4 regions of the Paenibacillus sp. Marseille-Q9583 genome follow, and region 1 is predicted to be linked to each of the others. Evidence: riboswitches for the same ligand, from Rfam matches in the RefSeq annotation. Region 1 holds a riboswitch; each other region holds the start of a gene.
The links. A riboswitch is a leader RNA that binds a small molecule or an ion and turns the genes downstream of it on or off. The one in region 1 is predicted to bind cyclic di-GMP.
Positions count from the first base shown of each region.

Region 1 (2,204 bases):
TACAATAAACTTTGTCGAATTTATTGATATTTGCTATACTAATAACAAAAATTACGGAGGGGCGTCAGCATAGTGCCACAAAATATGGGCCAACGTATCCAGCATCTCCGCCTAGAAAAGGGATTCTCCCTATCTGAGCTTGCGGACAGAGCGGATGTTGCTAAGTCGTATCTTAGCAATGTGGAGAGAAACATCCAATCCAATCCTTCAATCCAGTTTATCGAAAAGATCGCCGATGCGCTTCAGGTATCCATCCACGCTTTGCTCTATGGAGAACCTAATGATGCTGAGGAGTCACCTTTAGATTCGGAATGGTTCCGATTGGTGCAGGAAGCTATGGCCTCAGGCATAAGCAAACGCGAATTCAAGGAGTTTCTGGACTACCAGAAATGGCGCCTTGATCAGAAGGATTAATATTCCACCTGACCTGATAAGATCCTCTTCTACTCATACTATTAAACATAAGCGCCTTCACCCTCCTAACATGGACTGCGGAGGCGTTTGAATTCTAGCAGAATCAATGATCATATTCGTTGTGAAACTTACATTTTGCTTTATACCGAAAAGGGGCCCAGCGAGTTATCGCTGGGCCCCTTTTCAAAATATAACGCACTAAATGTATTACTGCACGGCTTGCACTGTCTTCTCATGAAAGAATCGACGAATTTCATCTGCCTTTATGCCAGCCTTCTTAGCTGCTAATAATAAATGTACCCACTCAACGTCTAGATCAATGACCTGCTGTTCTCTGTTGCTTCCCTGGTTGGACTTGTCCAAAAAATCTCCTCCTAAGATTTTACGTCCCCAGGCAATCCGGCTGTCATAGTATTTCTACCTTAGACCCGCGACTTTGTGCCCCTGCCTTTCGGCAGGTTTACCTTTTACTGGACCCTTTACGCGAAAGGATCTACTTTGAAATATATGAAAATCGCTAACTGCAATAACATTATACTATACTAAAGTGGAAAAGTGTGTCGATTTCTGATTAGTTTTTCCATTAAAAAACAAAAAATAGAAGCGCTTTTGTGCGATATCTTGTCCTATTAACACGATACTCGTCCCATTCATAAAATTAATTAAGCCAATATAATAATACTTCCTTCCCTATTAGTTAAAAATAAGGATATTAGAATCATTTTAGTGGGCCTTAGGAATGGGTAATGAGAAGAAACAGCGTTCTTTTCATTAGAACAAGCTAACCCATACCATTTTGCGAACGTATTGGACGAAAGAATGAATTGATTACACGTGTGGAAAGTAGCACAATAAGATGAGAAATGAAACCGCAATCATCACAGCTCCAGTAAGCGTTGACACAAAATGTCACGTATGGAGTTCATCCGTTAAGGAGGATGTATTCATGGCAGCCAAAGAGCCCTATAACGAATCCATTTGGAGTAAGTATTACGGACCCAATTTAGGCTACATTCAAGAAAGATATGAACAGTTTGTGAAAGATCCTTCCACCGTAGAGAATAATTATCGCGAGCTTTTTACAAATTCGGGTCCCCCACCCCTAACACCGGATAGCGAACCGGCTCCACAGCCTCGCATTTCGGGAGACACCGAATGGCTTAGAAAGGCAGTAAGAGCTTCCAAGCTAATCGCTAATATTCGTATATATGGCCATATGGCCGCTGATATTGATCCGCTTGAGCGCGATCACAATCCCATGGCTAAATATCTTGAACTCGAGACCTATGAGCTGACTCGTGAGGATCTGATCGCACTACCTGCCACGCTCATTTGGGAGAATGCGCCGAATGATGTGCATACCGGATGGGATGCAGTTCAGCGTATGCGTCAGGCTTACACCAAGACAATCGCCTATGAATTCGGGCATGTGCATGAAGAACAAGAACTGAAATGGTTGAACAGACAGGCAGAATCCACAAGCTCACCAGCGCCTTTAAATAATGCAGAACGTAAAGAGCTGCTAAACCGCCTGATCCAAGTAGAGCAATTCGAAACCTTCCTCCACAAAACCTTTGTGGGTCAGAAGCGTTTCAGTTTGGAAGGCAATGACGCTCTCGTACCGATGCTGGATGAAATCGTACGCGCTGCTGCGCATGACGGCGCAGAGCATATTCTGATGGGCATGGCGCATCGTGGTCGCCTCAACGTTCTTGCACATATTTTGGGTAAACCTTATGACATTATATTTTCAGAGTTTCATCATTCTCCAAACAAGGAGCTTTTCCCTT
Region 1 is NZ_CDRJTB010000004.1:87,562-89,765, reverse strand. Features, by position in the region: gene ACWNM1_RS03610 (helix-turn-helix domain-containing protein) at 85-414, shown strand; gene ACWNM1_RS03605 (anti-repressor SinI family protein) at 622-777, opposite strand; cyclic di-GMP riboswitch class I at 805-889, opposite strand; gene ACWNM1_RS03600 (2-oxoglutarate dehydrogenase E1 component) at 1,361-2,204, shown strand, end outside.

Region 2 (2,204 bases), on a different contig from region 1:
ACTAGTCATGATGTTTTCCTCTGTAGCAAATCCAGTATATTGGGATAGATCAGATTTAGTATCAAGTGATAACAGCATTTTCATTTTTTCTCCGTCAGTTACAACACCGTTCAAATTCATTGTTACTCCTGAACTGGAAGCTTGAAGATTATACTGTTGACCGATGCCGTTATTTAATGCATTGTTCACACTCCGACCACCAATTTTATCCCAATTAATCGTCATACTAGCGAATACAGGAATGGCCACAAGAAAGAGGCAAGAGAAGACGATGCTGATTGGAACAACCTTTTTATTAGACCTAGGAGTATTCTGGGACGCATTCAGATTTCTTTGACGTTTATAGGCTTCTTGTTCTATGGCAGTCCACATCAAATCATAATCCGGTCGGGGAATATGTTTATCTTTTTCAATATACAGACTCATTACTACTCAGCTCCTTTAGTTGGGTTCCACCCATACTATTTAGTATTTTAAGTCACTTATTCAGTCTGGATTTTACAGTTCCTTCGGGTATGCTCATAACTTTAGAGATCTCGGGTACAGTCAATTCGTTGATAAAACGAAGGACTACTACCATTCTGATTTTGTCGGGAAGCTGACTGTATAACCCTTGTAATTCTTTTTTAGTTTCCTGTCGATCCAAACGTTTTTCTACAGGGTTTGATTCCTCAGACCTGGATAGTAAATAATTACGTACTTCTTTCATCCACCCCGTTTTACGCCTCTTAATCACACTGTTGCACTCATTCGAAGCAATTCTTAAAATCCAAGATTTCAAGTTTCTTACCCTAGACTTATCCGCTAAGATAACTTTTACAAATACCTCTTGGCAAATATCCTCCGCATCTGCCTGATTTTTCATTAAGTAGTAACAAAAATAATATACCTGTTCTTTATAGAGCTCGAAAATTTCTTGTTCACTCATTTTGCTGCACCCCCTGTCTTGCTGTTCTCATTAATAAGACTTATAAGCGTATGTAATCGTTCATTTTTCATTTTGATTATAGTATTTCTTCTGAGTATCATAGCGAATTTGAATGGAAGATAAGTCGTTTACAGGTAATTATAACCATGGTAAAATTAGCGGTGGGACAGGCGTCCGTAAGCTAATTAAAACTAATTGAATGTCCGCGTTAAAGGTAAAATCATCGAAAGATGATGACACAAAGCCATGGGTCTAAAGCCTTTTCTACAGAAGGAAATGATCGCCAGGCCGCCATAGGGATGTCTTATGAAGCATAAAGGATAGCTCTAAGAATATGTAATCAATTTTGAGCTCTTTTATTATTTCGACCTATACGGCGTTACATTATCGCAAGGGGCCGAAAGGGGAAGTACATGAACAGTTTTTTCAAAACAATAGGCACTAGTTTGGCAGTAGGTGCTTTATTGCTGTCCGGAACGATCGGATGGATGTCTAATCCTGAAGTCGTGTCTGCAGCTACCACAACAGCAGTAACCGCGGATCAAATGATTAGCAAAGTAACGGCAGCCTCTAAAGCAATAAAGAATTTTCACTTAGATGTGATCAAAAAACAGGATATTCAGAGCGGTGGGGTACGTATCAGCAACACTAACACACTGAAGCTGGATATTAATCGACTGCCGAATTTTGCTGCAGCTGGCACCGTTGATAGTAGTCTTTTAGAAACATCGTACAGTCTATATGCCAATGACAAGGAGTTTTACTATCTTGTAGACGGAAGTGAACTGATCGATGAATCTGAAGATGAAGGTTACGACGATGACGGTGAGCCAATCGATCCTGATGCGCAGTATTGGATTGGACTGGAGAAGATGGAGTGGGATTCTTTTTACTCCAAAGGTCAATACGATCCTGTTTCCATGCTTGATTCGGTAAAGAATTATAAAAAATCTATGAAAGTCAGCACTGCCGGTGCTCAGACCGTCCTGCAGTTCACGGTAACCGATCCGACAGCAGCTAAGGGAATAATCAAACTCTATGACCAGGAGAACCTCTGGGATGGTGAGACAGTTCAACCCAAAAGCGTAACGTGGAAATTATTCGTCAATACTAAGACCTGGCAGACGGAAAAGCTGACAGTCGATCTGAGTTATGTGCTGATAAGTGATGGAGAAAAGGATACATACAACACGAAAATCGAAGCTAAGTATTCCAAGAATAACAAAGGTACAACCATTGTTAAGCCCGCCGAACTAGAATAATAAGGTCGATTTCA
Region 2 is NZ_CDRJTB010000011.1:121,352-123,555, forward strand. Features, by position in the region: gene ACWNM1_RS08120 (DUF4179 domain-containing protein) at 1-426, opposite strand, end outside; gene ACWNM1_RS08125 (RNA polymerase sigma factor) at 479-928, opposite strand; cyclic di-GMP riboswitch class I at 1,132-1,224, shown strand; gene ACWNM1_RS08130 (DUF6612 family protein) at 1,342-2,190, shown strand.
Region 2: linked by a shared signal. The riboswitch ahead of ACWNM1_RS08130 (DUF6612 family protein) and the one ahead of ACWNM1_RS03605 (anti-repressor SinI family protein) in region 1 are both predicted to bind cyclic di-GMP.

Region 3 (2,204 bases), on a different contig from region 1:
CGTTAATCTCTGCGCCTAGCATCATAAAGCAGCCATCTCCTGTAATGCAGAAGATCGTTTCTTCTGGAGCAGCAACCTTTGCACCAATCGCCATCCCAATGGAATTACCCATGCAAGCAAAGTAAGCATCGAAAACAAAACTGCCCGGTTTTTTAACCTTGTACCATTTCGCAGCATGGAAACCGTGACTACCATCATCAACAAAGACTGTGCTGTTATAAGGAATCAAATCACTCATCGTACTCAAGACCGATGCAAGTGAAAGGTTTGGTAAAATCGGAGGCTCTTCGGTATAATCAGAATTTGTCGGTGCTTCGCGTTTTGTGATGTTGTTCGTGTCAATATTATTGAGATAGTAAACTAGATTGTCGCGTAGATCTCCAGTCACTGGAATCGTTTTAGAGAACAATATTTTTCCGACAAAAGTCGGATCGCTATCAAACTGAATTAATGTTGCAGGATGATTTTCCCTTTTAAGATTACAAATAGTCATATCACTTAAACGTGAGCCAAGAACGATAAATAGATCACTTTGATTCAGCAAGTCATCCCCATGGGTACAACCGCCTACTCCAATTGGACCATGATAGAGTGGATGATCCCAAGCTATAGCCCCTTTACCACCTGGAGATGTAACTACAGGAATATTAAATGTTTCCGCTAATTGAATTAGCTCACTATGTGCTCCAGAGCGGTTAACGCCTTTACCCGCGATAATTATTGGATTCTTAGAGTTATTTATAGCATCAAGTACTCGGTCGATATTAGCATGGCTAACCAGTGATTCGCGTTCAGGGATTACAATATTACATTCCTCTAGCAATTCCGTTTGTACATCAAAGGGAATACAAAGGTGAACTGGACCACGATTACCGCTCAAGGCAATGGATATGGCATGATTAAAGATTGTGTTAAAGTGATCTCCACGTTCAATAAGCTTGCTATATAAGGTGGCAGGTCTAAACATATCAGCTAAATCAGCTAGAAAAGAGGTAGAGTCCTGACATTGGGGAATTCCAAGCTCTTTAATAGATTGATGGCCAGTAATAAATAGGACAGGTAGGTTGTTAGCCTTAGCATGTGCTGCTGCAGTTAATAGGTTTGTTCCACCAGGACCTGAAGTACCAAAAGCTACACCTAGTTTTCCAGTTTTAAGCGCATACCCGGCTGCTTCGAAGCCGGAACTGGACTCATGTCTCCCAGGAATAAATTCAATACCGTAATCTACCATTTTAAGAACAATAGGACAAATGGATTTCCCGATAATACCAAAGGAATGGGTAACACCTAGGTTCCGTAGTGCTTCCGACATGTAATCTGCGACTGTCTTCAAAAAATACACCTCACAAGTTGATTGTTATTTTAAAATCAAACATTAGAAAACCTGTGCTCTGAATTAGGGCACAGGTTGGTGGCATAAATCGCCATAGAGACTGAACAATTGTTCAGTCGTCTTGGTTTTCTGCAACCTGGCAGTCATGGCCTCTGATATAAATGAGGCTGTAGATCCATGGTTTTGCGTCATCCTCTTTCGAAGATTTTGCCAATATTAATTTTAAAATTTATAAGAAGAATTTTCCTTTACAATATATTCCTAGAGAACCTTTGTCAATATATTTTCGCAAATTAACTCGAATTTTGACGAAAGTCTTGTCCAACCTATGAAATAATAGATATAAAAAAACTCCCCCTAAGTCAAAACTTAGAAGGAGTTTTTGGACTTGTTTATATGATTTGCAAATGACTTAAAACTTGAAAATATGGATAGTCTTCTGTAGATTAAATACAGCCTGTGTCATTTTCTCCGTTTCTTCAGCGACGGACTGCAGGGCATTAATTTGTTCATTCATAGCGGCGGATACTTCCTCGGTGCCGGCAGCGGTTTGCTGTGTGATTGCAGAGATATTCTCTATTGCACTTGAGATTTTCAAGGCACTTTCTAACATCAGATCACTTTCAGCAGAGAAGGAAGAGATTTGCTCGGTAATATACTGCACACTTTGCACAATTTGAGCAAAGATATGAGCAGATTGAGTGATCATCTCATTCTGTACCTGTACGACTTCTTCGTTGATAGCGATATTGTCAATCGCTTGTTTGATATCAGTTTCGATGCTCCGAACTAAGCCAAAGACTTCCTTCGTTGAAGCTGTTGATTCCTCGGCAAGTTTACGAACCTCCTGTGCGACTACAGCAAAACCTCG
Region 3 is NZ_CDRJTB010000018.1:71,543-73,746, reverse strand. Features, by position in the region: gene ACWNM1_RS11215 (thiamine pyrophosphate-binding protein) at 1-1,342, opposite strand, end outside; cyclic di-GMP riboswitch class I at 1,461-1,555, opposite strand; gene ACWNM1_RS11210 (methyl-accepting chemotaxis protein) at 1,746-2,204, opposite strand, start outside.
Region 3: linked by a shared signal. The riboswitch ahead of ACWNM1_RS11215 (thiamine pyrophosphate-binding protein) and the one ahead of ACWNM1_RS03605 (anti-repressor SinI family protein) in region 1 are both predicted to bind cyclic di-GMP.

Region 4 (2,204 bases), on a different contig from region 1:
GTGGGAGCATCCAGATCTAGCCTAAGCGACGAATTGAAGTTTTTAATGTAATTTTCATGTGACCATCATCTTATTTTCAGGTTCAAGGTATATATTGAAGACACCAAACACCCCCCAGTGTTTTGTGGTATAAATCTCTCGGGTCTTGCCAACTCCCATGGTAAGGCCTATTTTTTTGTTCGCTAATTAAATGGGGGAGGGGGGCAGCTTCTTCGCTACTTCACTTAATCTGATACTGCTCTTCATAGCTCTTAAAAGATGAAATATCCAGACCGAGATATCTGCGCATATGAATGGCAGCTTGGGCAGCGACAATGTCGTTTAACAGCAGCATTCGTTCATGGTATCCACGACATATAAATTTGGCCTCTATCCCCGTGTTAAGTCTGTTCTGCTCATAAACCTTGATTCCCCTTTTTCTCATCTCTGAACGAACATCTCTTAGATCTGTTGTAGCAACTGCTGCGGCTGTTTCAAGAACCTCCAAATAGGGGGTGGGTGTTCGTAAATGTGCAGATAGAATGGCGGAATCCCGTTCGAAAGCTGATAAAATCATCGGAAGCAATAAATAAGATTTCACCAGCATGTTGTCCCTGCTTTCAGCTCTATGCATAAATCTCATCACCTCTAATGGGAACGTATATTCGTATTCTACCCCGATATTCCAAAAATAATCAATGGTATTTCTAAACAGCTAGTCCAATGTGATTGAATTCACAACTAAATTAGAAAGAATAAAATATATTAAAATTGTAATAATAAAAAATAATGCTTCAGACTTATATAAAGGGAGAATTAGGATGAAAGAAGAAGGAAGTCTCCGCCGTGGAATGGTATTTGGTTTGATTCTAAGTATTCCATTATGGATATCGATATTAGGTTGGATAAAGTTACTTTAAAATTGAAGGAAAACCTTTGTGTGAAGCGCCTTTAGGCGCTTTTTTTGTGCTTGCTTACGCGTATGAATATCAAAAGGAATTGATTGACAATTGTGGGGATGGAGCGCTAAACTATTATTAGTTCAAAAGTATTAAAAGTCATAGACGATTATTTAATAGGATGCTTAAAATGCTAGTTCTAATCTGCAAGTCAATACATATATTATCATGATAATAGCAAACCGCCTGAAAGGGTGGGACGCAAAGTCCAGGAGTCTAAAGTGTCTTAAATGCGCTATGACCGTCCGACTGCCATGAGAAGGGAATTCCACTTCTTTTTTGGCGGTCTTTTTTTGTTGTTAGGTCCTTTAGAGTTTCTGGTAATTATTCTGATTAAATATAAATCATAGATTTAGGAGGTGTGCTTTTTGAAAAGAAGAATAAAACCGCTGCTTGCACTAGTATTAGCGGGGATATTGACGGTAGGTAGTGGGCTTTCCTCTTTGGGAGCCGGGACTGTTAATGCTAGTTCTACTACACTCGGGATTGCAGGAAACTACAATGTGTTTATCCTAGGGGATGTTACAACCTTTTCGGATACGGAGGGAAGGTTTGCTGCTGGAGGTAATGTTACTTTAACCAACTACAGCGTTGGTGATAGGCTAAGTGCTGCTGAGATCTCCTTCACTGACACACTTGTTGTTGGAGGGAATCTTACTTTCAACAATGGCTCTGTTTACGGGAATATCGTGCACGGGGGAAGTTTTGCAGGTAATGTAACGATTAATAGCGGAGGAACCAGAACTTCGGGAAATCCGATTGACTTTGTGGCCGTAGGCCAGTTTTTGAAGGATAAATCAGCTGAACTAGCAGCAATACAAGCCAATGGAACAACAAAGTATGAATATGGCGGTCTTACATTGACAGGCACAGACCCTGTGGTCAATGTTTTTAATGTTTTAGGAGATAACGTCTCTACTAATCACGGATTCACAATTAATGTTCCTTCCGGCTCTACTGCAATTATTAATATTGATGGTTCAAGCGTAAAAATGAAAAATTTCGCATTCCTACCTAATGGTGCATTGAACAGCAAGAAAATTTTGTTTAACTTTAGTCAAGCCACATATCTTGATATGGCAGGAATAAATGTAATGGGGAGTGTGCTTGCTCCCTACGCTGATGTAGATTTTATTAATGGTCAGGTTAACGGAACATTCGTGGCGGCTTCGCTCACAGGTACTGGTGGTGGCGAATTTCACCACCATCCATACGATGGTGATGATCCAGGAACGACGCCAACACCAACGCCGACCGTGACGCCAA
Region 4 is NZ_CDRJTB010000041.1:33-2,236, reverse strand. Features, by position in the region: gene ACWNM1_RS18340 (hypothetical protein) at 221-613, opposite strand; cyclic di-GMP riboswitch class I at 1,105-1,195, shown strand; partial or broken gene ACWNM1_RS18335 (choice-of-anchor A family protein) at 1,307-2,204, shown strand, end outside.
Region 4: linked by a shared signal. The riboswitch ahead of ACWNM1_RS18335 (choice-of-anchor A family protein) and the one ahead of ACWNM1_RS03605 (anti-repressor SinI family protein) in region 1 are both predicted to bind cyclic di-GMP.